DNA from 4 places in the Desulforamulus aquiferis genome. Region 2 is predicted to be linked to each of the others. Evidence: riboswitches for the same ligand, from Rfam matches in the RefSeq annotation. Region 2 holds a riboswitch; each other region holds the start of a gene.
The links. A riboswitch is a leader RNA that binds a small molecule or an ion and turns the genes downstream of it on or off. The one in region 2 is predicted to bind cyclic di-AMP.
Positions count from the first base shown of each region.

Region 1: linked by a shared signal. The riboswitch ahead of P6N53_RS03910 (C40 family peptidase) and the one ahead of P6N53_RS00860 (cell wall hydrolase) in region 2 are both predicted to bind cyclic di-AMP.
Region 3: linked by a shared signal. The riboswitch ahead of P6N53_RS12625 (CAP domain-containing protein) and the one ahead of P6N53_RS00860 (cell wall hydrolase) in region 2 are both predicted to bind cyclic di-AMP.
Region 4: linked by a shared signal. The riboswitch ahead of eam (glutamate 2,3-aminomutase) and the one ahead of P6N53_RS00860 (cell wall hydrolase) in region 2 are both predicted to bind cyclic di-AMP.

Region 1 is NZ_JARPTC010000004.1:135,129-142,833, forward strand. It holds gene P6N53_RS03885 (SulP family inorganic anion transporter) at 1-192, shown strand, start outside; gene P6N53_RS03890 (YibE/F family protein) at 297-1,457, opposite strand; gene P6N53_RS03895 (IMPACT family protein) at 1,586-2,206, opposite strand; gene cobI (precorrin-2 C(20)-methyltransferase) at 2,302-3,006, shown strand; gene P6N53_RS03905 (GerMN domain-containing protein) at 3,058-3,570, opposite strand; gene P6N53_RS03910 (C40 family peptidase) at 3,770-4,396, opposite strand; cyclic di-AMP (ydaO/yuaA leader) riboswitch at 4,440-4,570, opposite strand; gene P6N53_RS03915 (zinc dependent phospholipase C family protein) at 4,743-5,435, shown strand; gene P6N53_RS03920 (YybI family spore inner coat protein) at 5,594-6,412, shown strand; gene P6N53_RS03925 (M48 family metallopeptidase) at 6,441-7,208, opposite strand; gene P6N53_RS03930 (Na/Pi cotransporter family protein) at 7,326-7,705, opposite strand, start outside.
Region 2 is NZ_JARPTC010000001.1:166,199-173,903, forward strand. It holds gene P6N53_RS00835 (hypothetical protein) at 78-212, shown strand; gene P6N53_RS00840 (hypothetical protein) at 277-597, opposite strand; gene P6N53_RS00845 (hypothetical protein) at 712-1,008, shown strand; gene P6N53_RS00850 (hypothetical protein) at 1,091-1,597, shown strand; gene P6N53_RS00855 (endonuclease/exonuclease/phosphatase family protein) at 1,612-2,307, shown strand; gene P6N53_RS00860 (cell wall hydrolase) at 2,336-3,157, opposite strand; cyclic di-AMP (ydaO/yuaA leader) riboswitch at 3,165-3,323, opposite strand; gene P6N53_RS00865 (L-lactate dehydrogenase) at 3,448-4,392, shown strand; tRNA gene P6N53_RS00870 (tRNA-Arg) at 4,522-4,596, shown strand; gene P6N53_RS00875 (hypothetical protein) at 4,873-5,766, shown strand; gene P6N53_RS00880 (hypothetical protein) at 5,978-6,184, shown strand; gene P6N53_RS00885 (metal-dependent hydrolase) at 6,211-6,729, shown strand; gene P6N53_RS00890 (hypothetical protein) at 6,741-7,181, shown strand; gene P6N53_RS00895 (hypothetical protein) at 7,191-7,705, shown strand, end outside.
Region 3 is NZ_JARPTC010000019.1:56,431-64,135, reverse strand. It holds gene P6N53_RS12645 (ribonuclease H-like YkuK family protein) at 1-411, shown strand, start outside; gene P6N53_RS12640 (C-GCAxxG-C-C family protein) at 492-926, opposite strand; gene yabG (sporulation peptidase YabG) at 1,087-2,004, shown strand; gene P6N53_RS12630 (chymotrypsin family serine protease) at 2,071-3,078, shown strand; cyclic di-AMP (ydaO/yuaA leader) riboswitch at 3,293-3,421, shown strand; gene P6N53_RS12625 (CAP domain-containing protein) at 3,423-4,394, shown strand; gene P6N53_RS18820 (DUF3794 and LysM peptidoglycan-binding domain-containing protein) at 4,595-6,238, shown strand; gene P6N53_RS12615 (SPOCS domain-containing protein) at 6,269-7,387, shown strand; gene P6N53_RS12610 (hypothetical protein) at 7,529-7,705, shown strand, end outside.
Region 4 is NZ_JARPTC010000002.1:174,566-182,270, reverse strand. It holds gene P6N53_RS02015 (L-lactate MFS transporter) at 1-671, opposite strand, end outside; gene P6N53_RS02010 (hypothetical protein) at 905-1,237, opposite strand; gene P6N53_RS02005 (hypothetical protein) at 1,385-1,600, opposite strand; gene P6N53_RS02000 (SIR2 family protein) at 1,937-3,010, opposite strand; gene P6N53_RS01995 (hypothetical protein) at 3,137-3,334, opposite strand; gene eam (glutamate 2,3-aminomutase) at 3,438-4,709, opposite strand; cyclic di-AMP (ydaO/yuaA leader) riboswitch at 4,717-4,856, opposite strand; gene P6N53_RS01985 (GntR family transcriptional regulator) at 5,344-5,955, opposite strand; gene hydG ([FeFe] hydrogenase H-cluster radical SAM maturase HydG) at 6,140-7,603, opposite strand; gene hydE ([FeFe] hydrogenase H-cluster radical SAM maturase HydE) at 7,637-7,705, opposite strand, start outside.

The DNA of each region.
Region 1 (7,705 bases), on a different contig from region 2:
CTAAAAAAACAACCTAAAGAAATCCTCAGAAAATCTGGACTTTATGAAAAATTAGGTGAGCAAAACTTCTATGACCGGACCGGGTTGGCCATCAGCGATGCCCTCCTGCATATTGATTCAGAAAAATGTTTAGGATGCAAACATGACGCCTTTTACGAGTGTAAGGAACTTTCAAAACAACTAGCAATATAGATGCTCAAAAAGCCGGAGAATCAAAATTAATCTCCGGCTTTTAACTTCTAACTTCTATTCAATTAAATCTTTAAGTCTTGCGCCGTGAGTCAGGGTTTTTTGACTCATTTTTTCTTTTGGGCTGGTTTATCATTTTTTTCAAACCTGGTAAACAGCATACCAGACGCCACCGCGGTTATTGGGATGGCTAAGATTAGGCCAATGCTGCCTGTTAGAGCGCGAACGATTTCCGTGGCAATTAAATCCAGGTTTATTATTTTCAAAAAGGGCATTTCATAGGCCATAAAAATTAATATAAGGGGAATGGCGCCACCTGTATAGGCTAAAATCAAGGTATTTGCCATGGTACCCATTATATCTCTACCTACATTCATACCTGCCTGAGTCAATTCCTTCATTTTAAGCAAAGGATTTACCCTTCTAACTTCTTCAATGGCCGATGCTACTGAAATTCCTACATCCATTACCGCCCCTAAAGCACCAATAATCATTCCGGCGAAAAGCAAGCCCTGGAAATTAAAGTCCACCTGTTGGGGAATATATAGCAGCATCTGCATTTCCTCACTGCTGAAGCCTGTCAGTCTGGCAGCTTTACCCACCAGCATGGCTAAAACACCTGCTACCACAACACCGCTGGTGGTGCCAATGATGCCCGAAAAGGTCTTAATATTAAAGCCATGCACCAAAATCATGGTGAAGGAGGTCAAAACAGCAGCTACAAATACGGTGGACAGGATAGGGTCATAGCCCTTAAACAACATGGGCAGCAGGATATAAAAAATACCCGCCCCGGTTACGCCCAGTGAGATAACCGATTTTAACCCCTTTATCCCTCCAATTACGATCATAATTAGCGCAAAAAAACCCGTCAGATAATAAAGCTTCTTATCCCTGGCAAAATCCGAAACAAAGGCACCGGTAATCTTTCCCTCATCAACCATCAGGGATAATACAACCTCATCTCCAGGATTGACTATTACAGCCATGCCTAGTTGGGCGGGTACCATATGAGTGAGTATCAATTCTTCACCTTTAAAGTCGCCGCTGAGCATTTTAACGGTCAGAATTTGCTCCTTATCCTGGACCCAGCCTTCCATTACCGGGTCAATTTCTTGCCCTTCGATTACCTTCAATACCTTGGCCCGAACGATTACTTCCTTTTCAACTGCAGGTTCATGTATATCATTTTCATTAGCCAGGACCTGTCCAGCAAATAACAGTGACAAAATCAGCATCAGGATAGGCAATATAGCAAATCTTTTCATAACACACCCCATACTTAAGAATATTCGACAATAACCTTACTAGATTGTACTTTAACTAGTTAATTCCCGGCAACCCTTCAAAAATGGCTTTTCCGGGAATTTGGGCTTTTCTAGGGTAGTAATTTGTCTTAAATATACTCCTGATCCAATTTGTTAATATTTGCACGTCCTGAGGACAACTCCACCAGTTTTGCAGCTAATACCTCAAATTCTTCTAATAATATTTGAGCTCTAATTAATGCCCGATCCGTTACTAAAACCTCAATTATGTTAGCACCCGATTTTTCAATTGCCTTCTTCACCCTACCAAACAAATTTAAGTCAAACTGTACAGTAAAAGCTTGGGCTAAACGCCTGGTGACTAAACCAGCCTCTGCGATTCCTAAGGTGCTGGTCTGGGAATAGGCCCTGACTAATCCCCCTGCCCCTAATAACACTCCACCATAGTAGCGGGTAACTACCAGAGCTACCCTTAGTAAGTTTTCGCCCCTAATAACGTTTAAAACTGGCCTTCCCGCTGTTCCACTGGGTTCACCATCATCACTGCACTTTTCCTGATCTTCTGAAATTCGATAGGCATAGACATTATGGGTAGCTTCCCTATGGAGTTTACCAACGGCCCGGATAAAATCCATGGCCTCCTCCTCGTTCGGAACGGGTTTAACAGTGGCAATAAATCGAGATTTTTTAATAATTAATTCAGCGACAGCCTCTTTGGAAACCGTGCAATAGCTTAGCAAAATTCTCATTCCCTTCTGTCTTAAATCGTGGACACCTTTGAGGATAAATGGTATTATTTCCAAAGACAAGTGATTTTTGGTATTTTTTATAATCGGAGGCTGAAATGAAAGGAATTTTATATGGCATTGGTGTAGGTCCCGGTGACCCCGAGCTGATTACAGTTAAAGCTGTAAATATCTTAAAAAATATTGATGTGGTGATAGGGCCAAGAACTCAAAAAAAGGGGTCAAGTCTGGCATTGGATATTGCCTCACCTTATTTAAAACCTGATGCAGAGATATTGGAACTGGTTTTCCCCATGGTTTACGAGGAGGAAACCTTAAATACAGCCTGGGAAAGCAGCTCGAATGAGATATTAAACCAATTAAACCTAGGCAAAAAAGTAGCCTTCCTAACCCTTGGTGACCCAATGCTTTACAGCACCTATATTTATATATACAGGTTACTTTCTAAAAAGGCTGCCCAGATAGAAACAATTCCAGGTATCACGTCCTTTTGTGCAGCCGCCAGCAGGCTTGGGTTTCCCCTTGCAGATACCAATGATATAATCTCCATTGTACCGGCTACCTGTGAACGAAAGGATTTAGACCGTGCCCTTGCTATTTCAGACACAGTGGTCTTAATGAAGGTTTCAAAGGATTTCCCAGGAATCATTAAAAGTCTCCAGACTAATAACCTCGCTGATAATGCCGTGATGATCAGCAAGTGCGGCCACCCTGAAGAGTCAATTCATTACAATTTAACAAGCCAGGAGGCTCTTAAGCCAAACTATCTCTCCACCATTTTAGCAAAACGTTCATCCAAGTAAATAAATATAGCCCAGCCCTCTGACTGATAAAATCATCCAGAGGGCTGTGATTTATTTATTAATGGTACTTTCGTCCCTTACCAAAGGCTTATCATAAACAGCATGCCCTGTTGTTAAGGGGCTGCGCTCTACCAGTAACTGCACTTTATTAAATTCTGGCAATTGGGTAATGGTATTAACAATAGCGTTTACAGCGATGAATTCCCCGGTGCTACCCTGCATATTAGCTAAAGCCTGATTAAAGTTTAAGGTAATGGTATCTCCATCCTTTTGATAGTAGATCAATTCTGTTCCCTCCGGTATCACCGGGTTCAGCTTATCAGGCTTAGCAAGCTCATTAACGAGTGCTACCACCATATCATTAGGTTTGTCAATTTCTCTTTCAACAGGTACAAGGGCATCAGCCTGCTCATTAGCAAAATACAGGACAACCTTAACTCTTTCAGGAGACGGTTCTTGTTCTACTAGGACAGGTGCTGCCTCCTGATCAGTTTTACTGTTTCCACACCCAACTACTATAAGAGAAAGGATCATCATGACTACCAAAATAGTGTATTTTTTCATAGTATCCTCCTGAATTTTTATTACTAATGGAGTTTACCATATTTCCAACCAATTTAGCTACACTAAAAAGCAAGGCACAAACTTACAAAATATGGTTTTGGACAATCTCAGAAAAATCCAGAGGATAAGCCCTATAATCCACCTTTAATCGTTTTAATGAATAAGTTAAACCTCAGGAAGCCTGAGGTTTAACTGTTGCTTAAAGTATTTTATTGGCGCCTCTATATCGAGGTCCCCAATAGTTGTCATTCATTGAGTCAATCCTAATTCCTCTGGAACTAGAAGAATGAATAAATTTATTATCCCCGATATAAATACCTGAATGGTTTATCCCATTACCACCGGTATTAAAAAATACTAAATCACCTGGTTGTAATTCTTCTTTTTTAATAATAGTACCTGAATTATATTGTCCGGCTGCAGTGTGCACTAGGTCTATACCAAAATTCTTAAAAACATACTTAACATAACCGGAACAATCAAACCCCGCCGGTGTATCCCCACCGGAACGATATCTTACCCCAATATATTCTTTAGCATATTCCAACACTGCCTGTGCTCTGTCAACTATTCCCCTGGAAGCCAGCTCTTGCTCTTGTCTCTGCTCTTCAGTAAGGGTTCTAAAGGATTGCTGGTTTGCTGCTTGTTCAGGCAGCTCCAGAATCATGCCCGGTTGCAGATTTGTACTACTGAGATTATTTAAATTTTGAAGTACATCCACTGTGGTACCATTCTTATTTGCAATTGACCAAAGGGTATCTCCTTTTTCCACTGTTACTTGGGCTGCCATTGCCGGACTCGCCAGTAGTATTAATGGCAAAGACACTAAAACCACCCATGTCCCGATGCGCTTGCTAAATGTCAACTACACTTCCCCGCTTTCTACGCCTACGGAGTTAGCTGACGGGTTCGGACCGAAAGTAGCCCGCTACCGAGGTAGTTCACCCCCAAAAGATTGGTTCCCCCGTTTTCCCAAAAAGAAATTAGGCGTTTCTTAATATCGTATAAATTTAATTCGCCAAAAGTTTCCACTTTCCTGCAAAAACTAGATAATTATTTCACTTATTGCCTAAAGTTCTATAAAGATGTAAATATTTCTAATAATTCTTTATGTATTTGGAAACAATTAAAATTGCTTCGAAAAACACTGCTTTAAATTAAGGAGAATATCTATGACTCTATCCCAGGCTACCTGGAACTGTACTCGTCTAATGTTAAATGTAGCCCTGCCAATTAAAGCAGTAATAAATCCTCCCCGTAAAAGAAACACTCACCGTTTCTGCAACCTACAGGCCATAGGAATTTTGAAAAGAGATGGTCTTCGAAAAGAGGCCTTGTTGTTACAATCCGGCGTTGACTCCTTGAACGAAGGTGCCATCTGGTGTGATACAGGTTTTAAATACATCAGTCACTATTACAATCCCCATGTAGGTGCAGGTCTTTGGAATGGCCCGGATGCACCGACAGAGTGTCAGTCCTATTTCAACCGAGCAGTTGAGATGTGGCGGAGGGGGTATCGTGAGCAGGCAATTTTTTACCTGGGAGCAGCCACCCATATTATGCAGGACCTTTGTGTTCCCCATCATGCCAGTGGTCTTGTTTTCAATGGACACCAATATTTTGAGTACTGGGCTCGCAAACACTATGAAGACTTCGCAATTAATTCCTGCGGCATTTATAAAATTATTAATTCAGCAAGTGATTGGGTAAGGGAAAATGCATTTTTTTCGTCAATCTATTTACCCACAGTTTCGGAAAATGCTCAAATTACTTCTATTGAAAAGACCGTTGAAATTCTCCTTGAACGGGCACAAAGAACTACTGCAGGCTTCCTGCATTTATTTTGTAAAAGTGTTTTGAATTGATAAATCCTTGCTATTAAGTTAGGCTCTACTATTTACCAATTAACTAAAATAAGTTTATAATTCCCAATAAATGAGCCCTAGGTTTAGTGAAACACTTTACTAAAATCTCCGTCTAGTATAAAGAACACATTAACAGCATTCTAAAAAGGAGAGCAGCCATGAGCAGGACCACCTTTATACTATTGATTACTTTGTTCACTATAACTATGTTTACGGGATGTGCCTCCCAGGACAATGAAATCCTATTGCAAAAAACAGATACCAACTTTCAAGAAACTTATTCTGAATTAGGTAACAAGGTAATCCTTAACTCAATCGAAAGACAGCTTCCCGGGAGCAAGAGTAAGGATAAAATTATCCTATATGCCGAGCAGGCAGATGACGGAATGCCCTTGTCTTGGTCACTGGTTGTCGATGGAATTGAGATGGTCAAGCTTGATCATGAGGAAAATCTTTACGGATTTGCCGAGGTCAAATTCCAGGATTTAGACGGCGATAATAAAGATGAAGTCCTATTATATCGTCAGTCAAGTGGCAGTGCCGGTGCCAGGGGGTTGAATGTTTATAGAGTTTCTGATGAAGGCTGGGAAGAAATTTTTGGTATAATAAACCCCGTAGATCTAGAAGATGAAAGGTATATTGTAAAATACCTGGGCGATTATTATGCCAGTTTCGAGGATACTGCGACAGGTTTAAAATCTACCATTCAGTTGGATAAGAAAAGCTACCAGGGAATGGAGGAAATGCTATCGGGCATTGGAACCTGGGTAGACCCAATTGCCGAATATAGTATTGTGGATCCTGACGGGGACAATTCGAAAGAAATAATTTCTATTCAGAGGGTTATTGGTATATCCCATGTTGATACCCTGGCTTTATTAAAAACCACCTATAGACTGGAACAAGGAAAATATAAGGCTATCACCTTAAGCTTAGCTGACAAAAATGATAAATTACTAGCGGAAGTAAACCTTTAAAGACTAATAAGGGAGTAATCAGCGGCGATTACTCCCTTATCATTAGCTCTTGACCATGTTCTTTCAACCATTGACGGTGCCTTTTATATTCTGGACAAAGGCTTTCAACCAACGACCAGAATTTTTTTGAATGGTTCATTTCTATTAAATGGGCTAACTCATGTACCACCAGATAATCAAGTACAGGTAAAGGTGCCATAATAATCCTAAAGTTGAAATTTAGGTTTCCTTGACTTGAGCAGCTTCCCCAGCGGGTTTTTTGATCCTTGATAAATATTTGATTGATATTAACACCCAGTTTATTTTTAAACTCAGCAACCCTATTTGCTATTATTTCTTTGGCCTGGTACCTAAGCCAGGCCTCTAAAATCTCCGTCTTCTTACCCGATTCTTTCTGGGGCAGCATCAAAACAACTTTATCCCCCACCAGTTCTACTAAAGGCGGACCTTGCTGATAAACGGTTACCAAACGATAGTTCCTGCCCAGGAAGGGTAAAATCTGCCCGTCTTGACCAAAGCGGTTCTTCCTTCGTTTTGAAACCTTAGTCAGGGAATCCAGTTTTTGAATAATCCAATTTTCGTTGTTCTTTAGCAGGGGTTCAATTCTAGAATGTGGATAATTAGCCGGTACTACAACCTCTAATCCCTTCTCTGTACTTACTTTAAGGTTAACCCTTTTAGCCCTGCTGCTCTCCCTTAGGGAATAGGTAATCTTCTTCCCGCCTAGCTTTATTTCTGTACTATTATGACAGGCAGGTACAGTTGGCGATTTTTTTCTACCAGATTCATTCACCATCTCAACCCCCTTACCAAATAATACCATATAATTGGTTGCTTGTTCCATAATTTTTGACTTTAATTAGAAAATAAAGGACCGCTGGGGATTAAACCCACCGGTCCATATTTATTAATACTAGCTCTCCACCTTTGTTGACTTATGTTGATTTCCATTTGCCTCCCATACCTCGGAGGGAGGTGTTAGTATTAATGCCTCATCATGCCAGGTACAGGATACTTCATCTGTTAAGGCCAAAGCAATATTTCTTAGATGTTCGCTTATTCTAAGATAGGCATTGATAACATCCATATGAATAAAGCTGGTATTCTCAGTTTCATGGGCTCCCTTTTGCATCCTGGCAATATGGCTCATTCTCAGCCTGAATTCCAGATCAACAATATCTTCTTGCAGGGTTTTTGCCCTCTCTGCCATAACGCAGCTATTTGTTGCCAAGGCGGTGTTTACCATATGGGTTAGTTCTACAATTTTTGTGTGCATGGTATATATATCCGTGT
Region 2 (7,705 bases):
ATAAGTTTCAAGCTATTGAAGCTAATGGCATTGCTTGTTATAATTTTCTCAAGCTAATGAAACAGGAGGTGTTTTAAATGGCTAAACTTATTGGAACAATTAAGATCGTAAACGGCAAGGTACAACTGAAACGCATAGGTGATGGTGAAAAAATTAGAATGGGGTGCTGTTATAAAATGTATGCAGCCCTGAGAAGCTCAAAAAGTGTTTAAGTTCTACCCTAAAAAGGATGCTTATATAACCCCCCGGTTTACGGGAGGTTTTTTGCTTTTATAGCTAGAACCTTACAAAGTCATTTAGACGTTGCCAAATGCTACTGTACCATTTATTTATGCTTTTATTATTATTAGAACTTTTATCCGAAGAGGTGGCTGGTTGCGAAGCAACAATGCGCCATGGAGAGTCGGGTGATTGCTCATTATTTCTACTGGGAAAATAACTTGTTTTTACAAGGACAGGACGAAGTTTACCACCTTCATCCCTAACAAATCGTCCCCGGATTTTAACCTGACCTTCTACAGGTTGAAGGAACAAGTTAACAGCCCGATTATCACTTAGTTCAAATATTTCCTCCATGACATCCCATTTGTCAGCCATAATTTTCCACCTCCTGAAATTATTATAGGTTGCTGTAGGCTAATCTGGAAGGGGTGTAAAATGTCTGGTTGGCTGTTATAATGGTAAATAGTGACAAAAGATGGGAGGGCTACTATGGCAGACAAAGACAGTTTAAACCAGTCAATTTCTGAAGATAGAGAGGCATATATCCTAGAGGTACTCAGCCGTAAGATTGCTGAGCTGAAGGATGTTGCTTCAAAAAATCCCAGGGATGAACAACAACATCATCATGGGACTGATTTTCAGAGGGGAATGAGTGCGGGTTTTATTTCAGGCATTGGCTTTGCGACCCGTATCCTAGACACTGAGGGCAGCACCTATGCTAAGGTTCTGACCTTACTTGAGGAATATAACATCTGGGCCCAGGAGTTTAACCGAAGTCATAAATAGTAACAGCATTTATAAGCAGCGCATAGCATATTTTAACCCAGCTAAATAGGAAGGCCCTTTTTTGGGTTAGTGAGGGAAAGCTATGGGCGGATTAATTGTATATCCAGATATTATAGGTACTTTGGGCGATACCTGTTTTTTAGTAGTTCCAGCTATAAAAAATGAAATGGCTGGTTATGCAGAAAGGCAGGCCATGGGCGGAGAGGTTGGTTATAGGTTAGACTGGAACCTGGTAATTATTAAGAGTCTGGGTATTTGCCTGATAACCTTTGAAATACTTTGGGATGATGGAAACATTACAATTATTGGCTTTAAGCAAAACACCTGGGAACAGCTAGGTAACTTGATATACTATCGTAACCTGCTATTATTGCCTGACAGGGGGCTTATAGAAGATAACAATTCTTTGATAAGTCCAGTGGCAGCCCGGGAAGGATTTTTGCTCAAAGGGATCGATAAAGGACTGGTTAGTTTGGCAAATAAAGCTGCAAATATACCACCGGATCTTAATATACGAGGATTGATGACCCATTTAGCTGATTTATTAAACTCAACCAGAAAAGCCGGTCGAGATACATTTCTTATCTGACCGGGGGTGAATATGTGGAAACAGTTAGGGTTGCAAGCTATAATATTCATCATGCCCAGGGTACAGACAATAGGATTAACCTTAACAGGGTAGCAGCGGTACTTGCCTGCTCAGGAGCGCAACTAATGGGGCTTCAGGAAGTGGACAAATATCTTCCTAGAAGTTGTTTTAGACATCAGGCCAGACGATTGGGTAAGCTATTACAAAGGCAATGGGTCTACGGATCTACACTAAAATGGAGCCCTGCAAAGTACGGTAATGCAGTGCTAAGTCGTTGGCCTATAGTGAAATGGGAAAACCACCTGTTGACCAGCACCGGTGAACAGAGGGGACTGATAGAGGCAATAATCAATATAAGAGGTGTACCGCCAATTGCCTTTTATTGCACCCATTTAGGACTCAGCAAAATGGAAAGGAAAAAGCAGGCCCAGGAAGTCCTTGATATTATTTTTAAAAAAAGATACCCCTCAATTTTGGTGGGCGACTTCAACTCTGATAGAAATTCACCTGAGTATGAACTAATAACCTCGTTCCTCCAAGATGCCACAGGAATAGCAAGGGCTTTAAAGACTTTTCCGGCCCAAAAGCCTGAGGAACAATTGGATTTTATTTTTGTATCCCATGAATGGGAGGTAATGTCGGCATTTACAGTGGAATCCCAGGCTTCAGATCACCTGGCAGTGATATGTGATATAAGGCTTATAAAATAATAAAAGCGCCGATTATTCGGCGCCTTTGTTACTTAGCATTAGCGTAAATCATTTGTCCATAGGTAGCTGCCACAGGCAGTGAGCGCAGGAAAGTATTTCTTGTAGAGGTATCAAAGAAATACAAAGCACCATTAGTAGGATCACTTCCATACAGGGCGTCCAGGGTAGCTTCTTTAGATTTCTCAGTAGCAGGGCGATTAATCCAACCGTTTCTTACGGGGCTAAACTGATTTGGTGAATAAATTACTTCCCTGATTGAATTAGGGAAAATACCGCTTCTCACTCTGTTTATAACCACCGCTGCAACACCAACTTGTGCATCTAATGGTTCACCGCCGGCCTCTGCGTTAACCAATCTGGATAAAAGATCGAAGTCCTCATCAGTGAAGGGTATAACAGGCCTTTTTGCACTTCGACTGACTTCAACTACTGCACCTGCACTGCGGGAGGCAGCCACAGGAACGTTTAGTTGCTGACCTGGATAAATCAAAGTTCCACTAATACTATTGGCAACAATCAAGGCTTCAAGCCTAATACCCTGGTTCTGAGCAATTGTAAATAAACTATCTCCAGCTTTAACAGTATAGGTGGAAGCAGTTTGTTGTGGGGTGGCTTGCTTAGCCTGGCTATCAGGAATATTTAAAACTTGTCCGGGTTGAAGTAAATCTCCGGTCAGTTTATTGCTGCTTTTTATGGCATCAATACCTACACCGGTCTTTTGACTAATGATATAGAGCGAATCACCTGTTTGAACCGTATAATCATAACCATAGGCTGCAAATGCAGGAGTCATCAGACCCACAAAGCATAAGGCAACAACCAAACGTTTTATACGTTTAGAAATGTTCATTAAGTACAGTTACCCTCCTCTTGGCCTTCGAGGTTAGTTGTCGGGTTCGGGTTGGAAGGGCACCCCTACCGCACCTGTAGACACCCCCTGAAAAAGGTTGCGGATTCACCCCGTAAATATTTAGTCCCCCGTACTCCAGTTTTTGGAGATTCGGCCTATTAACCAATAAGTTAACAACAATTGTACAATCTTTCAATTAATACGTCTACCCACAAAATTTGGAAGTGGACCTAATACAATAAGTAAAACAAGGAGATACTAGCAATATTTCGCGGGGGGAGTGATTAATTGTGGCTTTTAGGAGAGGGGTCAAAATTGCCATAATTGGCTTGGGTCAGGTGGGAGCATCAACAGCCTTTGCCATTATGGCCAGTGGGATTGCCAGCGAATTGGTTCTTATCGATATCAACAGGGAAAAGGCTGAGGGTGAAGCTATGGACCTGGGAGATGCCGCTGCCTTTACAAAACCAATTAACGTTTATGAAGGAACCTATGCAGACTGCCAGGGAGCCCAGATAGTAATCTTCACTGCAGGGGCAAACCAAAAACCTGGAGAAACCAGGCTGGATTTAATGGAGAAAAATGTAACTATACTAAAGCAAGCAATGCCACAACTTGTAAAGTACTGTGAAAAATCCATTCTCATTATGGTAACAAATCCTGTAGATGTACTTACATATATTGCTTTAAAAACCTCAGAGCTACCACCCAATCAGGTCTTTGGCTCGGGAACAGTGCTGGATACCTCCAGATTTAAAGCTGCACTGGCACAACACTGTCAGGTTGATCCAAGGAATGTCCATACCTACATCGTGGGTGAACATGGTGACTCAGAGGTTGCCCTATGGAGTTCTGCCAATATAGCGGGCGTCAGCCTAGATGATTTTTTCCAGCTCAGGGGATTGGCTCCCCTGAATAGGGAACAGCTTGCCGAGCAAGTAAAAACCGCAGCCTATGAAATAATTCAGCGTAAAGGGGCCACCTATTATGCCGTTGCCCTTTCTATCAAGCGTATTTGTGAGGCCGTCTTAAGGGATGAAAACTCCATCCTAACCGTGTCAGGATTAGTAAAAGGCTCTTACGGAATTGAGGACTGTTGTTTAAGCTTACCCTGTATCGTTAACGGTCTTGGACGTGCCGAAACAGTAGTATTACCCTTATCTGTTGAGGAAGAGGACGCCCTAAGGAGATCTGCCAAACTTTTAAAGGATATTATTAAGCAGGCCGGCTTTTAAAGCCGGCCTGGCTCAACCCCCTATTGTGTGAGTGTGAAAAATATGTTATTATTCTTTAGTTGCTATCCTTCCGTATTAACCCTTGCAAAATTCATAATTGTTGCTATAATGTAATAGCGAAGTTTTTATGCGCCTGTAGCTCAGGGGATAGAGCGCCGGCCTCCGGAGCCGGGTGCACAGGTTCGATTCCTGTCAGGCGCACCACTGATAAGCCCATGAAGTCCTTAAAATACTGGATTTCACGGGCTTTTATATTTGATGAGGACAAGGCAATAGTTCCCAAAAGTTCCCGTTAAATCCATTAACGGATTGACAACCAGCCTGACAGATTGACAACTATAAGCTCTTGCCGAGCAGTAACGGCAGGAGTTTTTTATTAATGGACATATAAGGGAAGAAGTAATGATTGGGACAGTAGGTGATTTAAAACTCTGTTAGATGTGCTTAAGCAGTACTTGGAACTAAAAGTGAGGCATGAAAATGAAGATTTGTTACCAGGAAAAAAACTTTAGGCAAGATAGAATTGTTTTAATTAATCGCGTTAATCGAATTATCGAAGAATACCATTCAAAGGGTTATGACCTGACCTTAAGACAAGTGTATTACCAATTAGTTGCAAGAGATGTTATACCGAACAACGAGCGTAGTTATAAAAACCTTGGAAACTTAATATCTGATGGTAGAATGGCTGGCCTCATTGATTGGAATGCAATTATAGACCGCACAAGAAATTTAAGAAAAAACAACCATTGGAGTTCACCGGCTGAAATTATAGAAGCTTGTGCAAACCAATTTGCTTATAACAAGTGGGAAGAACAGGATAACTACGTTGAGGTTTGGGTTGAGAAAGACGCGCTAGTAGGAGTCGTGGGGCAGATATGTGGTAGGCTGGATGTTCCATTTTTCTCTTGCAGGGGTTATGTAAGCCAATCAGAAATGTGGGGAGCTGCACAGAGGTTGGAGAGGCTTGGAGAAGATAAGGGGATTGTTATTATTCACCTGGGTGACCATGATCCAAGCGGTAAAGATATGAGTAGAGATATAGTGGATCGGTTAAACACATTTGGTGTCTATCCTAAATTCATGCGAATAGCTCTAAATATCGATCAGATAGAGAAGTACAATCCCCCTCCTAACCCTACAAAACTTACCGACAGCCGTTGCCATGGATATATACGAGAGTTCGGGCATGAATGTTGGGAATTGGATGCACTTAAGCCGGAAATTATTGAAGAATTGATAAGAGAAACCGTTCTTCAATATTGTGATTTGTCCTTGTTTGAAAAATCCAAGGAAAGAGAGAATGAGTCAAAAAAGTTGCTCAAGAAAGTGTCAGCAAGCTGGAGTGAAATACAGGATACCTATTCAGCGTAATTACATTCAATTAAATGAAATAAGAAAGGGTAAAAAATTACAGTCCTAAAAAGGGCTGTTTTTTTATTTACGGCTACTTACTCAGAAAAGAAAGGAGTTTAAGATCATGGTCAGATTACATACCAAAAGTTATTTTCGCTCTCAACTACACCGCTACTACCGTAGACACCGGTGCTGCAACAGACTCAAAAGGAGTAGGGGGAAAGCGAAAATGTATGCGTTTACAGTAAAATGCTTTGAAGCTCGAAAATCTATCACCATAAGAGCAGAGACCCATAAAGACGCTGCTCGTAAGAGCGGGCTGGCCGCCCCAGGAGTTACCCTTACAGTAGAAGGTCCTGAAGAAAAGAATGTATGGAGAAGGTACCAGGTGGACCAGGCAGGTCGATTACGGGAAATAGCTAGTTACATAGCTTAGGAATTATTATTAAGGATGTGGTTATTTTGCTGTACCCCACACATATTGCCGCCGGTGCCTTGGCCGGGGCTATGGTGGTAAAGTTAACTTCTGCCCCACCAAAACTATGGCCACTGATTATAGGTACTTCAATGTTAGCATCCCTAGTACCAGACTTTGATAAAAGAGGTTCAAAGGCAAGTCGAACAGTTCCCGGATCGGGCTTTATAATTGGGGCTATAACTTCACATAGGGGTTTTTTACATAGCCTTGCGGCGATAGCGTTATTATCGGCAGGGCTATATCTTTTTTGGCCAGGTCTTCCAAAAGAAGTTTTGTTTGCTTTTACTGCAGGAGCTTTAAGCCATCCACTTGTTGATACAATCAACCCCCAGGGAGTTCAATGGCTGTGGCCCCTTAATGTAAAACTATCATTGGCCAGGATATTACCATGGCCGTTTTCTTTTACTACAGGCTCAAAAATAGAGAAGGGTATATTCCAGCCGATGCTCTGGTTTCTAACTGTTTGGCTGCTGCTGGGCGACAAAGTTAAATCGTTTATGTAGGAGTGAGAGTAATGAAGAAAAATATTTTCCAAATACGTAAAAATAAAAAGTTCTTTATTATTTTGTTGGCTTTTTTAGCTATATTTCTAGTCTCTATAGTAACGCCAGTGATGGCAGCAAATGATGGATTTAGCCTTCCTGATCCGGGACTATTTAAACCAGATTTGAACAAATCCAGTGACTCTGGTAAGGGATTCATAGCCGCGCTAAATATTTTGATAGGATTTGTTTCAGTTGTTTTTCTGGGCTACGCTGTATTAATGTTGGTCTGGGACTTGAAAGATTTGATCTCAGGTAAAAAAGACTTAAAGACTCAACAGGGGCGGTTTATCGCTATAGGTGTAGCAGCTTTGATATTATTACTTGCCCTGACTGGTGTATGGTATGTTGTATTGATTGCCATCTGGGATAAGATTTTAGTCCCGGTGATTAATGCTCTCTCAGGTAAATAACTAGGGAGGGTGATGAAGATAAAAAAGCAAAAAATATTTAAGCTTGGCATTTTAATTATTCTATGGGCAATAGTTTTCTCTACTATTTTATGTACGGCAATACCTAAAGCTTCGATGGCTGAACAAGACACATCATCAAGTCAAGTAAGTGATAGCGGTGACAGTGAGGATGATGAGGACGGCAGTGGAGGCGGATTAAGCATCGGGTTAATTTCCAGCTTAATTGAAAAAATTGATGCATTCATCCAGACTGTACAAGATTTAATACCTGGAAAATTGCTTTTAAAAGCTATAAAGAGCTGGATCTATAGCATTATTGATGATGCTTTACAACCTGTTCTAGGAGTATTTGGGAGGGCATTTCTTTTTACTCCGTCTGTTGCCGGTCAGGAATGGGTTAGATCGGGATGGAGTACAATGTTTTTCTTCAGCTTAGGCCTGTTTGCTCTGGCTGTTCTCATTTCTGGGGTCAGAATAATGTCTGCCAAAGGATTATCTGATATCGCTAAACCTTTAAAAGTTTT
Region 3 (7,705 bases), on a different contig from region 2:
TTAAATTATATCAAGGGACTTCCCTGCTCATCTTACAAAATTGTGGTGGGAACAGACTCCCAGGTAAGACGGGAAACCTGCTTTGTTACGGCAGTAATCGTCCACCGAAGGGGAAAGGGGGCCCGGTTTTTTTATCGAAAACTGAGCCAACGTAAAATCATTAGCCTGCGTCAAAAGATTTTCTATGAAACTACCATGAGTTTGGAACTGGGGGCTAGGATTACTGATTATCTGGCCAGAACAGGTATGGAAGAGTTTAATGTAGAGATACATATTGATGTTGGGCACCAGGGAGAGACCAAGGACCTCATTCGTGAGGTTGTGGGGATGGTTACCGGGAGCGGCTTTCAGGCTAAGATAAAGCCTGATTCCTTTGCTGCTTCCAGTGTTGCGGATAGGTATACTAAATAAGAATTAGATTAGATAAAACCTGGGGTAGCCGAAATTATTAGATAAAGTTTAACGCCACCATTGCAGGTGGCGTTTGTATTCTAAAGAATTTTCTCCAAAAGATTTGCTGCATCCCGGATCAGATTTGGACAGACAGAGGAGAATAATTTTTGATCTCTGGCCCTTTGGAGGCCTTCGGAAGTGCTTATATCACAGCCAAGTAGCTCCTTGCATTTAATAGAGCCGTTTCTTGAGCTAAAGTCATCATTGAAAAGCTTGACCAGTTGGTAGGTCTTTTCCCTGAAACCACTATCTTCAGCCCTTGTGCTAGAATACTTAAGACCAATGACCATGTAGGCACCGGTTACCGCTCCACAGACCTCTCCCATTCTGGCCATTCCTCCCCCGAAGGCACCTGAGACCTTCAGGGCAGTTTCTTTGTCCAGGCCCAAATCAGTACTGAAGGTAGATAAAACCGCTTGGGAACAAAGAAAGCCCTGCTCAAAGCAGGAGACAGCTTTTTCCACTTTGGACATTTTAATTCCCCCATTTCGCAGAACACTTTAAAAAAATCATATCAAAAAATCATGATGCATACAAGTCAGTTTGATAAAATCCAACCCTCCCTGAACGAACAATCACAACTAATCCTTCTTATTCATAGGATGAAGTAAATTAGGGGAGGGGGGAATATAGTTGTCTGTAATCAAAGAGGGAGATATAGTCGCCCGAAAATCATATAGCAGAGATTTGTTTTTTAAGGTATTGAGTGTTTTCCGGGGAGACGACGGGAAGGTGTATGCTAATCTCAAGGGGCTTGATATTCGCCTTTATGCCAGTGCCCTTGTGGATGATCTGGAAAAAATTGATGCTAAAGAGATAGCAAGCTACTGGACCAATACTTTAAGGAAAAATGCTGAAGTTATGGATAGGGTAATGAGGAGAAGAATTGAGGAAAGAGCACTGAGGCTAAAAAGATGTACAGACGGCAATTGTATGATGGGGCGCTCGGCAGATAAAAAGGAAGATAAAAAGGGTGATAATGTCGAGGGTTTTGATGTGCCCGGTAGTGTACTTCACCTAGATGGAGATAAGGATTACTTGGAGCTCTGCATGACCACCTATCGCAATCTCTCCATACCAGCCTATGGCTATGCAATAAGCGAAAAGGAACAACCTAAAAGAGTTCAAGAGTTACTAGAAAAGCACTACCCCGATATTTTAGTACTTACCGGGCATGATGGATTAAAAAAAGGAGTCAAGGACTTCACAGACATAGAAAATTATCATAACACTAAATATTTTATTGAGTCAGTAAAAATTGCTAGATCCTTCGAAAAGAGCAGGGATGACCTGGTGATATTTGCAGGGGCCTGCCAATCCTGCTATGAGGCAATATTAAGCTCCGGGGCCAATTTTGCTAGTTCGCCTAAAAGGGTTTTGATTCATGCCTTCGACCCAGTATTTGTTGTTGAGAAAATTGCCTATACCTCAATCCACGATCCCATTGCCATTAGGGAGATTATTTCCAGTACCATCACTGGTTTTGATGGTATAGGAGGAGTGGAAACAAGGGGTAAACACCGTCTTGGTGTGCCGAAAACAGAATTTTAAAAGGGTAGCCCTTCCTAAAAGTCCAGCATAAGATGGTCTAGGATTTTTTAGGGAGGGATTTCCTTTATGGATAAGTTTATCAAAACCCTGGACCGTGCCAGGTGGAAATTATTAAGCATGAGGAATGTGGTTGGAGTGGGAGTCGGTCACAAGCAGGTGGGAATGACCCGTACTGAGCAGCCGGCAATTATTGTTTTTGTCAAAAAGAAAGAGCCCATGGAAAACCTTTCCAGGGAGCAGCAAGTGCCATTTAAAATTAATGGACTGGAAACAGATGTTATTGAAATTGGCGAGGTAAGGCTGCTGGATGTGGATAGAAAGAAAGTAAGCAGGCCGGCTCAGCCGGGACTCAGTATTGGCCATTATCGGGTTAGTGCCGGGACCTTTGGAGCAGTTGTAAGGGATAGGAATAATGGGGAAAAACTAATTTTATCAAACAACCATATCCTGGCTAATGCTTCCAGTGGAAATGATGGGAGAGCCGCAATAGGAGATCCAGTTTTTCAACCTGGAGAGTATGACGGGGGAACTAAGGATAACCGCATAGCAACACTGGTTCGATATATACCTATGCAAAAGGGGGAAGCCCCTGCCACTTGTCCCATAGCTAACGGAGCAGCCAGGTTGGCTAATGTATTTGTGCATGCCATCAGACCCAGCTATGATTTAAAGTTTTTTAAACGGGGCGGCCCAGCTAATATTGTGGATTGCGCCGTTGCCCGCCCCATGAGTCCGGATTTAATTACCGAGGAGATCCTTGGACTGGGGCCAGTTAACGGAATTGCTGAGGCAAAACCGGGAATGCCGGTGGTTAAAAGTGGCCGCACGACCGGTATCACCAGGGGGAAGGTAACGGCTGTGGCAGTCACCCTGGACGTTAAACTTGATGATGAAAACTCAGCCCATTTTTCTGACCAGGTGATTACAGATATGAAATCCCAGGGGGGAGACAGTGGTTCCCTGGTGCTCACAGAGGGCAATAAAGCAGTAGGTCTTCTCTTTGCCGGTTCAGATAAGGTTACAGTTTTTAACCACATAAAAACAGTACTGGACAAATTAAACATAGACCTATAAAATATGCTTAAACCCCGGGACGTTGAGCCCGGGGTTTTTGTTTCATGGTAATGTATGGTATAGGTGTTTAATAGTGAGTAAAAAACCAGAAATTTCGACAATAACCTTATTCAGCATACATAATAAAATATTTACAGGGATTACGGGTTTTGTAAGATAACCCATTTTTTGTGTATAGTAAGGACAGGCTATTTAACCGGAATTTACCGGTATAGCTAATAACAAGCCGAATCCTAGACAACTGGGTACGGAGGAACCGATTCTGGGGTGAATCTTTTTCAAAAGTAGGGTTATCCTTGCCCGAACCCGTCAGCTAACTCCGGAGGCAAAAAGGAGAGAAAAGAATGTATTATCGGTTAAGAAAAGCACCTATGTTTTTGGCTACCTTGTTCCTGCTGGCAATTCTGTTGCCTCTAATGTCCCCTCAGCCTGCCCAGGCCGCTGCAGGAGACGAACTCAAAATGGTAGAGCAAATTAACCAGGCCAGAACCAAAGCAGGTCTTCCGGCATTAGTTTATGATGCTAATTTATCTGCCCAAGCTGCTAAAAATTTAAAATCTTATCAGTCAACTGGTCAAATTCCTGGGCAATCTATGCTATATCAGATTGCAGTAAACGGTGGCTATAGCTCCCTTGGACAAACAATGGTTAGCGGCGCAGACGTAAAAACCCTTGTTGATAAGCAACTAGCAAAGTATGCAAGTCAGTCCCTATTAAATAGCAAGTATAACAGCATAGGGTTAGTTATTACTGATACTAAAAATGGTTTGCTATGCGTACAGCTTCTAGCTGCCAAGAAAAATGTCCAGGTACAGCCGGCGCCTCAACCAGCGCCTAAGCCAACTCCACAGCCAACACCAACACCAACACCAACACCAACACCAACACCAGAGCCAGCGCCCCAGCCAGCCCCCTCTGAGTCTTTTATGACGGATCTTCAGAAGCAGGTGGTAGATTTGGTGAATGTAGAAAGGGCAAAGCAAGGATTAAAGCCCGTGGTGGCTAAACAGGATTTAACCCAGGTTGCACAGCTAAAAGCCCAGGACATGCTGCAGAAGAAATACTTTTCCCATACATCTCCTACTTATGGCTCACCCTTTGATATGATGAGAAAATATGGGATAAGCTATACTGCTGCAGGTGAAAATATCGCCATGGGACAGAGGACCGCTGAGCAGGTGATGAAGGATTGGATGAACAGCCCTGGACACAGGGCCAATATTCTAAACGCCAACTTTAATGAACTGGGTGTAGGGATTACCCAAAGTTACAATGGCTATGGTTATATCTGGGTACAAATGTTTGCCCGTAGGTAACGAGATATAAAGGACTAGATAACAAGGATAGACAAGCAAGCAATAGGAAAATGAAAAGAATTACCACAATAAGGTAGCAGGAGGATATATTTCCTCCTGTTTTTTTGCTTTTTCTTAAGGATTGACCACATTTTCAGCACATTTCTCCAGCCAATCCAATATATATATTAAGGAGATATTCTGAAAGGAGGCTACGATAAATGGCCATGAAGAAACTGTCTAAGTCGCGGTACCGCAAATCACGCACCTATGAAAGAGCCACAACCATGCCGCTGAGAACAGAGAAGCTCAGGGTGCAAGAGGTAGTCGCTGAAAATACTGAGCAGACCATAGTGCGTGGTACTATCTCTGTACCAGAAGCTAAGCCAGAGGTTGACAGGGTCCTTTCAACCTATGCAGTAGGAAGGCTTAAAAAAGTAAACATAATTCCCAACAAGGTAGTTGTTGAGGGCGTTTTAAAGCTGGAAGTTATGTACGAGGCCTTTAAGAAGGATCAGTCTGTTCACACCTTTCATGAGGAACTAGACTTTACCGACTTTGTTGATGTTCCAGGTGCCAGACCGGGCATGGAAGTTGAAGTTGACATTGTAGTAGAGGATGTGAGCCTGACCAGAGACCCCAAATGTGCCGATGATTGGGATGTTGCTGCGGTAATAATGGTTACTGTAAGGGTAACTGAGGAAGTTGAAGTTGACGCCTTGGTGGAATGTCCAGAAGGTTTTGAGTGTGAATCTGAAGTTATGACTTTGGAGCATGTTGTTGGTTCCCGGACAAAGCAGGTACTTATCGACCAGGAATTTGAACTACCCAGGGATAAACCCGATATTGAGAAGGTTCACAAGTGCATGTGTGATGTGGAAATAACCAACGCTAAAATAATTAGGAACAAAGTAATTATTGATGGCGAAGTGGATATGGAATGCGTTTACACGGCACTCAAGGATGACCAGACAGTTCACACCTTGAGCCAGACCTTCAAATTTAATACATTCATTGAAATCCCAGGTGCAGAGCAGGATATGGACGTCTATGTTGACGTTATGGTCGAAACTTGTGATGCGGATGTATCGGATACAGATGCTTGCAATATATCTGTTACCATCGTTCTCAAGGTGAGGGCCCGGGTGGTTGAGGATCGCGAGGTCAATGTAATTACAGAGGTTATAGGTGCCGAAACTGTTAAGACTGCCACCTTGGATGTTGAAAGCCTTGTAGGGGAAGCTTGCAAGCAGGTAGTTGTCAGGGATGCCCAAGAACCTCCTGCAGAGAAGCCAGATATTGACAAGGTTAAGGAAGTAATTATCCGTGATATCACCATTAAGGATAAGAATGTAATTAATGACAAAGTACTGGTCCGGGGAACTGTAGAGTTCCAGGTGCTATATGTTGCATTAAAGAAAGATCAAGCAGTTCATATGATCCATAGAAAAGTTTCCTTTAAGACATTTATTGATGTTCCTGGTGCCCGTCCCGACGACAGTGTAGAGATTGTTGTAAATGTAGAGTGGACTAATGCTAAGATGGATAGCTGCGATTTGGTATTAGAGGCTGTCTTAGAAGTTTGTGCCAGGGTAACTGAGACTGTTAGACGACAAGTTGTTACCGAGGTAATATTACCTGAGCCCACTCCTGAACCAACTCCTACTCCAACAGTGGAGCCGGAAGTTTGTGTGCCAGGTACCACCTTTAATTATACCATTGCCAGGGGTGATACTTTGGCCAGGTTAGCCCAGCGCTTTGGGACCACTGTTCAGGCCATCTTGGCTGTTAATCCACAAATTACTGATCCTGATTCCTTGAATGTAGGAGATGTTATTAGAATTCCTTGCGTAGCCAAGGGTTAAATATAAATTACTTTAAAAGGAGGTAAAAACATGCCTAACGGTTTATTTCCGGTAGCCTTTACAGGTGAGTGCGTTCTGGTTAAACTACCCATCGTCATAGCCGATGTACCTTCCTCAGTAATGGTGGATAATGTACTTTGTCTTCCTGAGCAAGCCAAAAAAGTAGACCATATCGATGTGGTAGTGAGGGATCTGGAGGCTGAGCCAGTCTTTAGTCCGACAATGGTGGGAGGGGTAGGAACAGGACCTTGCCCCAGCAAGAAGGCGACAGTTCATTTTGGTGATAAAAATTGCGTGAGCCCATCTGAGATACGCAGAATTAATGTAACCGGAACACTGCACAAACAAGTCTATTATGTTGATAGGGATGATGACGTACGCCACGTGGGCGAGGATGTGCCATTTAGAAAAAGTGTAGAGTTAAGGCCGCCTTTAGTGGTAGGTGCTCCCCAAAATATTGATATCGACTTCCGTGATGTGGATGTTGACCTAAGCTTTGAGATGTTAAAGGCCAGCCGGGTACAGCAGATTGCCAATATTACCTTTATCTTAAAGATAACCGAGGATCAGCAGGTATTTATTCAGACTTGCTCTCCGCCCGATGATTTAATTGGTCAACAAGTGTTATCCAATACTGGCTTTGAGGCCTTTGCAGGAAATGTGCTGGCAGTGTGGGGGGGAAGCAACTACGTTGTTGGTCAGCCCGGCAGAACCAATGGAACCTACTCAGTGGGATTAGGCGGACCTCCGGTTAATCCACAGGATCCAACTGCCCCCTTTGCTAATCCGGCTAACGTTGCTTCCCTGGTACAGCAAATTCCACCGGGAGCTATCCGACCCGGCCTAAGATATGAATTTTGCTTCTATATTCAGGAAGTAATTCCCCTGTTAGGAGCAACGGTTGATTATACAGTTGAGGCCAGGGTGGTATTTATTGATGATGTAGGTAGAATTATTAATTCTACCGGAGTAGTTCTTATTCAGGATGAGGAGCTAACTCCAGGAAACTGGGTACAGAGATGCTTGTTATCCAGTCCTGCTCCTGAGGGGGCTGCCTCTGGGTATGTACAGATTACGTTTACTCCAAATAGTGATGCAAATGTAGGCTATGTTTTAATTGATGATGCCACATTGGTGGTGCGCGCCTAGTTATTTAAAGGTATTATGGGAAGTCGTCCGTTTTCGGGCGACTTCCTATTTATACCAGGCTAATAAACTTTATTAAGGAGCACCATGACTGGCTGCATACATATACTATAGTGTTAGCGTTTTACCAAAGGGGGGACCGGGGTGGAGAATAGTAAGGAAGAAGAAAGGCTTAATTCAAGGGATGAAACGAAGCACCAGGAACAGGGGGAATTATTGTCCCAAGGCCTGCACGAATCATTGCTAAAGCTGTTAAATTTTCAGGCAATTAATGGTGCAGACCAAAATAATACGATGATACTTTTAGCCTTGATGAATCTG
Region 4 (7,705 bases), on a different contig from region 2:
ACCATTTCCCTGGTGGTGAAATTTTGCTTTGTCAAGGTACCTCCAGTGCTAACTGGAGGTGTCCAGCCAGCGGGTTTATATCCTGGCGGTGGATTTTTAATAAACTGGGCTCCTATTATGCATACAGTGGTAAAAATGGCAGCAAACCATACAAAAGTCTCCAAAACACCACGACTACTAATCAAATATCGGGCTAATGGTGTAAATATTACCCCCCCAAAACCAAGGGCAGATACTATCAAGCCAGTTATTAACCCCCTTTTGTCCGGGAACCATTTCTGACAGCAAGCAATTATGGTAGGATATGTAGTGCCCATTCCAAAACCACCAATAACACCATAGGTTAACCACAACCACCAGGGGCGTTCTGCAGTGGTAAAGGAGGCCAAAAACACGCCGATGCCTAATATTATTCCCCCTCCAATAATTACAGGTTTAGGGCTAAATTTATCCTGAAGCATTCCGCCTATGGTGCTCCCACAGACAAAGATACCAAGGACCAGGGAAAAGGTCAGGGCAACGGTGGCCTGGGACCAATCAAAAAGTTTAACCACGGCGGGCTGAAATACACCCCAAATATATACCGTACCCAGGCATAGTTGGATAGCAATACCGGCAATGACAGGCAGCCACCTGTTTTCTGTACTTTCTTGGTCAACAACTTGATTCAACTAATCAGCTCCTTTAATTTTTATAATATTTTGAATACCGAGAACACTCCTTGCTATTACTTGTAAATTTCCCTATAAAATAGAATTTATATTATGGAGTGTAAAGTAATTATTATAATACATCATTACTTGTCAAATTTATAGACATAATTATCATTTAATATTATTTAATAATCAGAAACTTCCCTCTATAAAGAGAAGCACCTGCATTTGCACGTGCTTCTCTTTATAGATCATATTTCTATATTCCCTTGTCCTGCCCTCAATTTTGAGTTTATTGCCTCAACAAGGAACATAGTTGAAAATACATGATATAATTCACCGGCTACACTCTCCACCGAACCCTCCCTATCTTTTAGAGATTCCTTCAAAACTATTTCAAAGGAGTATGCCTGTTCCATTCTTCTAACAAATTCCTTTATAATTTTCTCTCTGGTTTCTTCGTCAGAAATACTTGACCATAAGTCCTCAGTTATTGGTCTAGACCCACTAAGCTCTTCGATCAAAGAAATAAAGATTTCACGAATGTGGTTATAGGTTGGCTTTTCTAAGTTTCCTATCTTCATTAGACAATCCTCCTGGTAAAATTCTTGTATTAGTTTATTATAAAATTATAGCAGGTATCATTTCAACTAAAACTAAGGCTGCCTATTGATTCTATTGTTATTACTTTCTAACTATAAAAAACCCGGCCATTGCCGGGTTGAGAAACTTTATAGTCTTCTAATCTCAGGACATTTCATTCTTAATAGATTATAAGAGAATGGTGCAAAGTATTTCTCTCTGTTATCGCAGTTTGCATTTACACAAACCAAGGCAGGTATAGATTCTGCATAACAGACTGCGATATCTTCCTCCACCGTAACATTTACTAGTTTTTCAACCAGTATCTGCCCACAGGTCGGACAATTCTTTACAAATTGTGTCATTACGGTATCCCTCCTAGTGAAAGTTAATATGTAGGTAACCGCAGGTAACTTTCAGTTAGTTTTCAATATTCAGTTTCTTTATTTAATTATACTTTAGATAACTAATAAGTCAATATGATAGCACAAATATTAATTAGTATAGCCCATATAGTAGACCCCTAGCGAAAAGCCAGAGGTCTATTGGAAAGGCAACCCCCTACCCTTCCATGGGTGTCGGTTTTTCCAGTGGTTTTGTTGACACCTTTGCCCGTTAACCTTTCCGCGCATTCCACAAGCGACGGGTGGGCTTTGGTTTTATCTTACCCCGCTGGATTCTTCTTATCCATGTTGTAGACCCTAAGATAGGCTATTTAGTTCCTCGGTATATTTAGAAATGCTTGGATAAAACTTCAGCTCTTGCATACGGAATATACTCCTATGTTTGGCGAGAAGAGTTTCTAGCTGATAACCTTCTGCCGCATCTATGATGACTACCTTTTCCAATGCATCATTATGAACCATGGCCTTGCGAAACATCCAATTAGACCTAAAGTCCGTAGTGGGAAAGGAGTATCCAATCACAATAATTTCCCTGGCCCTGGTTAATGCTTCCCTAGCCTGTCGCCAAAGCTCTGGAATAAAGGGTATGGACTGATAATTCTTCATTAGGGTTGGGGGTATAATTACTCTGCTGAGCCTATGGCAGCAATGTTCTGTAGCGCATTTTACCATGTTGGCCATTCCGTTTATAATTACACTATTACCCTGTGGGTCACTATGCTCATAGGTATACAGTTGACCACAACTGGGGCAGTAAAGCCAATTTAAGGAACCGTGCAGCTTAAGAAGTTTGACACTGGAGTTTTCCTTCCTTAGAGTATTTTTTTCTTGAACACTATTTAATTGTTGGCAGAAAATACCATAGCCATCCCTAATGGACCAGACCAAGCCAGGTTTTTGCAACTTGTAAAGGGCAAAATCCATGAGTAATTCGTAATTAAAAGAAATTATATTGTCACCTGGCTCAAGGGATTGGGCAATACTGCGATGATGGGGACAGGGCTCACCGTAAAGTATTTTATCAAAGGTGAGGGCCATCAATAAGAGGTATTCCTCATATGCCTGCAACAGCCTTTCCCTGCCAGGAATATCTTCCTCTAACTCAATACTTAACAGGGTTAGAACCTCTTCCATGTCCAAAGTTGCTTGATTCACCTTTTCCCTGGGAACACCCCAAAATAGTTCAATAAAGTTAAATATATGTTCGTATTTTAAATTTCCGTCTCTGAAGTGCCTATCTCTTATTTTATGGATGTTCAAGACCTTCATGGCTTTTTCAAAAAAGTTTTTTGCTACAGGGCTAGTTTCTCCTAAAAAGGAACCTCTATAGGAAGCCCCCGCTCCTGCTCCCAGCACATATACTTTTGACACTTTTTTCCTCCCTGGCTTTACTTCGGTAACATTTATTATGGTTCCTTAGAAAAAAAATAACCCTGGTATTAACCAGAGTTAATCTCTTCTAAACACTTTTATGCAAGAAGTATTGGGCGGGAATATTTATATAAAAATAAACCTTAATATCTGTGCCGAGAAGAAAAACAAGGCAATATAGCAGATACCAAATCCAAAGGCATTGGCCAGTTCTGAGTCTTCTTTCTCTAACCAGTCGGTAACTTCATCAACAATCTCCAGCTCTGGGTTAGTTACTGTATTATTGACAACCGGAAAATCAAACCTTAGCTCAGCACTTTTCATGTACATCACTCCGAACACCTGTTTGTTGATGATATCTTATACCAAACACTTGTTCTTGTCAAGCATAAAAAAAATCCTGATAAATTATCAGGATTATTTTTTATTAGTGGGACTTACCTCCCAGGTTATAAGGTATAATTCTTTTTTCCCATGTTCTCAAGGTTATTTGCTCACCCTTATTTTCCACAAGATATTGGGGTAATATGGGTGTTTTGCCATATCCATTGGGTGCATTGATGATATAAGTTGGAACAGCCAGTCCAGATGTATGACCCCTCAACTGTTCCATAATTTCAATTCCTTCATCTATACCTGTAATAAAATGTCTTGTGCCCTTAACGGCTTTGGCATGGAAGATATAGTAGGGCCGAACACGAATTTTTAATAGGCTTTGATTTAGTTTCTTCATTACATTGGCATTGTTGTTTACGTTCTTTAATAAAACTGCTTGGTTGCCAAGTACAACTCCAGCTTTAATGAGTCTATCGCAGGCTTCCTTTGCCTCCGGCGTAACTTCTAAGGGGCTGTTAAACTGAGAGTTAATATAAATGGGCGGATGTTTTTCTAGAACTGCACATAATTCTGGCGTTATTCTCTGGGGCATGGTAACAGGAGTTCTAGTGCCAATACGTTTAATCTCAACATGGGGAATGTTATCCAGCTCGGTCAGCAACCAGTCAATTTGTTTATCCGATAGGAGCAGTGCATCTCCCCCGGTAATAAGTACATCTCTAATTTCAGTGTTTTCCTTAATGTACTTTATTGCTGACTCCAGTGCTTTCCGCGGCTTATGCACATCTATCTCACCAATATTTCTACGACGTTGGCAATGGCGGCAATACATGGCACATTGGTTAGTTACATTAATAATGAGTCTGTCGGGATATCTTCTGGTGATAGCTGGGGCAGGTGAGGTAAACTCTTCTCCCATAGGGTCCTCGGCACCATACCTATCCTTTGTTTCTTCAATACTGGGTATTGCCTGAACCCATACAGGACCTTTTACTCCACCGGCTATGGCAAGTGCTAGATAATAGGGTGATACTGCCCAGCGATAGTGCCTGCCAACCTTGTCTATGTCCTCAAGTTCCTCTGAGGTAAGCTTTAGTAGGCTTCCTAGCACTTTTACATCCCTAATACGATTTGTCATTTGCCAATGCCAATCTTTCCACTGCTCTTCGCCTGCTTGAAAATAGTTCAAGATAGCTGCTTTGGCTTGGCAATACTCTTCCTGAATCTCAAACCCATTAGGTATGTTTTGTTTCTCTTTTAAGTAACCATCAATTCTTGCTTTGAGTTCCCTGGCTCTTCTTAAAGCTACTCTTCTTTTCTCCTGTTCCAGCTGTAGTTCTTCATGTCTCAAATTTACGGACATAAACATACCTCCCTTTCTCTTATCGCTTACGAAGTTAGCTGACGGGTTCGGGTCGAAAGGATAAAACCCTACCAGTACCTGGTACTGGATTCACCCCAAAAGGTCGGTTCCTCCGCTCCTGTTATCAGGATTAAGCAACATATTTTTACAGGCAACATCATATTACTAGCAAGTTGCCACAACTTAATTTTAACATAAAGGTTGCCTGTATACAATGTCATGCATGGTCAACTTAAGTATTCTTAAGAAACTTTTAATATTTATTTGAAGTAATCACCTGCATCTTTGGATAACAATGACAAGTCCAAAAAAAAAACAAGGTGTTTATCACACCTTGTTCAGATTGTCGAGAAACTACCTATATTCGGGTTTTAATAATCCCTCACGACTCCTCTCTCCGCAGTGGACAGCGCTAATCCCTTGCTTCGTGCGAAAATGGGCCGCCTTCGAGTAAACATCGTGTTTACCTCAGGCTTTCGCGGACATCCATGTCCGCTCACCCATTTTCGCATCCTCAGCTTCGCGAAGCGCTGTTTCCACTGCTTCGAATGTCGCTGTTCGGGATTATTAAAACCCAGTTGAATCCTTTTCAACAGGCTGAACAAGGTGTTTATCACACCTTGTTAACAATCTGTTAGACCCTTACTAAGCCATCCTTACATTCTGGATTAACCGTTCCATAAATAGTTAAGATATCTCCACCTTGAATCACCCTGTCGGGATCAGGATCGACTATTTCTTCCTCACCTTTTCGTTGGATAGCTAAAACTCTACTTTCATTTAATCTAGATTCTGACAAGGAAAGACCCACCAAGGGAGATTCAGCTAACACCTTCCACTCCTCGATCTTGTAAAGACGGGTCTCCAACTGAAGTGTGTGCTCCATGAGTTCTTCCATTAGCTTAGATATTTCGTCGTTAATTTTATCCCTTTCCCTAACTAATTCATGGAGTCTCTCATGGATACCTGCCAATACCCTGCGCTGATCAAAATCCTGCATATACTTTTGTGCAGCCGGCACAGATTGAACCACAACGCCAATTCCCGGAGCCACCTGGACTATCCCTACTTCCTGTAAAAGGGTTAAGGCCCGGCGTATTGTCTCCGGCGAAACATTATATTTACCCGCTAAAGTAGATCGGCCAAATATCTTTTGTCCTTCCTGGTATTCCCCTCGCACAATGCGATCTGCAATATCTGCTGCAATAGTAATATATCTTGCTAAGTGTACTTCACTGTTCGGCAAAAAGGTACCCTCCAGAAAAAGCTTTGATAATATCCTATTATAGCCGGGACAGATGAAATAAAAAAGTGTAGAAGTAAAAAATAAGTCAAAGTCAGTACAAAAATACAGTTTTGGAGATAATCATCAAATATATAGCTAAAGCCGCGGTACCAAAATTAATGGCAGCCGCGGCTCGTTATAAGCTCTAGAAATAAAGATCCCTCACACCAGCTTCAATTTGCGTTAGTCTCTCCTCGGTAACGGCCCTAATTTTTTCATTACTTATTTCGCCAAGGTGTTTACGGATTGTCTCTTCGCCAACCTCCTTGGTCTCAGGGGAAGCATAATCCATTAAGTACTCTTTGAAGGTTAGTATGGCATTAGGCTGACAAACGTTTTGTATTTCTCCTGTTTTAGCCAGGGCCATAAAGCGATCTCCTGTACGGCCCTTGCGGTAACAGGCGGTACAATAGCTGGGCAGCCAGCCTGACTGACAAACTCCACGGAGCACCTCATCCGGTGTTCTGTGATCGTCTACATAGAACTGAGGGGCATCTTCCTCATCACACCCAGCAGTCTCAAGTTTAAGGGAATTCTTTTTATCAGCCTCTTTTTTATATCCTCCTACACCAGTACAGGAACCGGCGGATATCTGGGAAATCCCGCGATCTAACAGCATATCTCTGTATTCAGCACGTTCTCTGGTAGAAATAATCATTCCGGTATAGGGTACAGCCAGGCGAATAATTGCCACCAGTTTCATAAACTGTTCGTCATTAACCAGATATGGGAAGTTATCATAATCCACACCACTGGCTGGTCGAAGGCGGGGTACTGAGATGGTATGAGGCCCTACCCCAAAACGTTCTTCAAGATGCAGGGCATGCATCATCAGTCCCATAACCTCAAATTTATAGTCATACAAGCCAAATAGAGCACCAAAGCCTACATCATCAATACCTGCCAGCATAGCCCTGTCGTGGGCTGTGGTGTGCCAGTCATAGTCAGCCTTAGGCCCGCTGGGATGCATTTTTTCATAGGTTTCCCGGTGATAGGTTTCCTGAAATAAAATATAAGTACCAATGCCTGCATCCTTCAATTTCTTATAATCTTCAATTGTTGTGGCAGCAATATTTATATTGCAGCGACGGATACTGCCATTATCAAATTTGATGCTGTAGATAGTCTTTAGACTCTCTAGCACATAATCAATGGTACATTCCACAGGGTGCTCCCCGGCCTCAACAGCCAGCCTCTTGTGCCCCAGGGACTCAAGAATCTTTACTTCCTCGGCTACTTCCTCTTGACTCAGTTTACGACGCTTAAACTTATTATCTCGGCGGTAGCCGCAATAGGTACAGTTATTTACACAGTGGTCACTAATATATAATGGTGCAAACATTACCAGGCGCTTGCCATATATCTTTAGCTTTATTTCACTGGCCACCTGGTACATTAAGTCCAGTAGCTCCTTATCTTCATTTTGAAGTAATATGGCAACTTCTTCAGGTGTCAGACCCTTTGCTTCCCTGGCCTTTTCAATTACCTCTCTTACTTTATCGGGAGAAATATCTTTAGCCTCAGTCAAAATCCTATTGATTTCCTGATCATTAATAAAATCTGCCCGCTCCCACTGGTTGTTATAAATCTCAGCCTTATTAATTGCCATTCAAATCAACCGCCTTTCACCGGCTATCCGCCGTTATTCTCTAAATTTATCCTTAGGGCTGTCTCCCCGTCCACTTCCGACGCTGCGACCTATTTCCTTTAT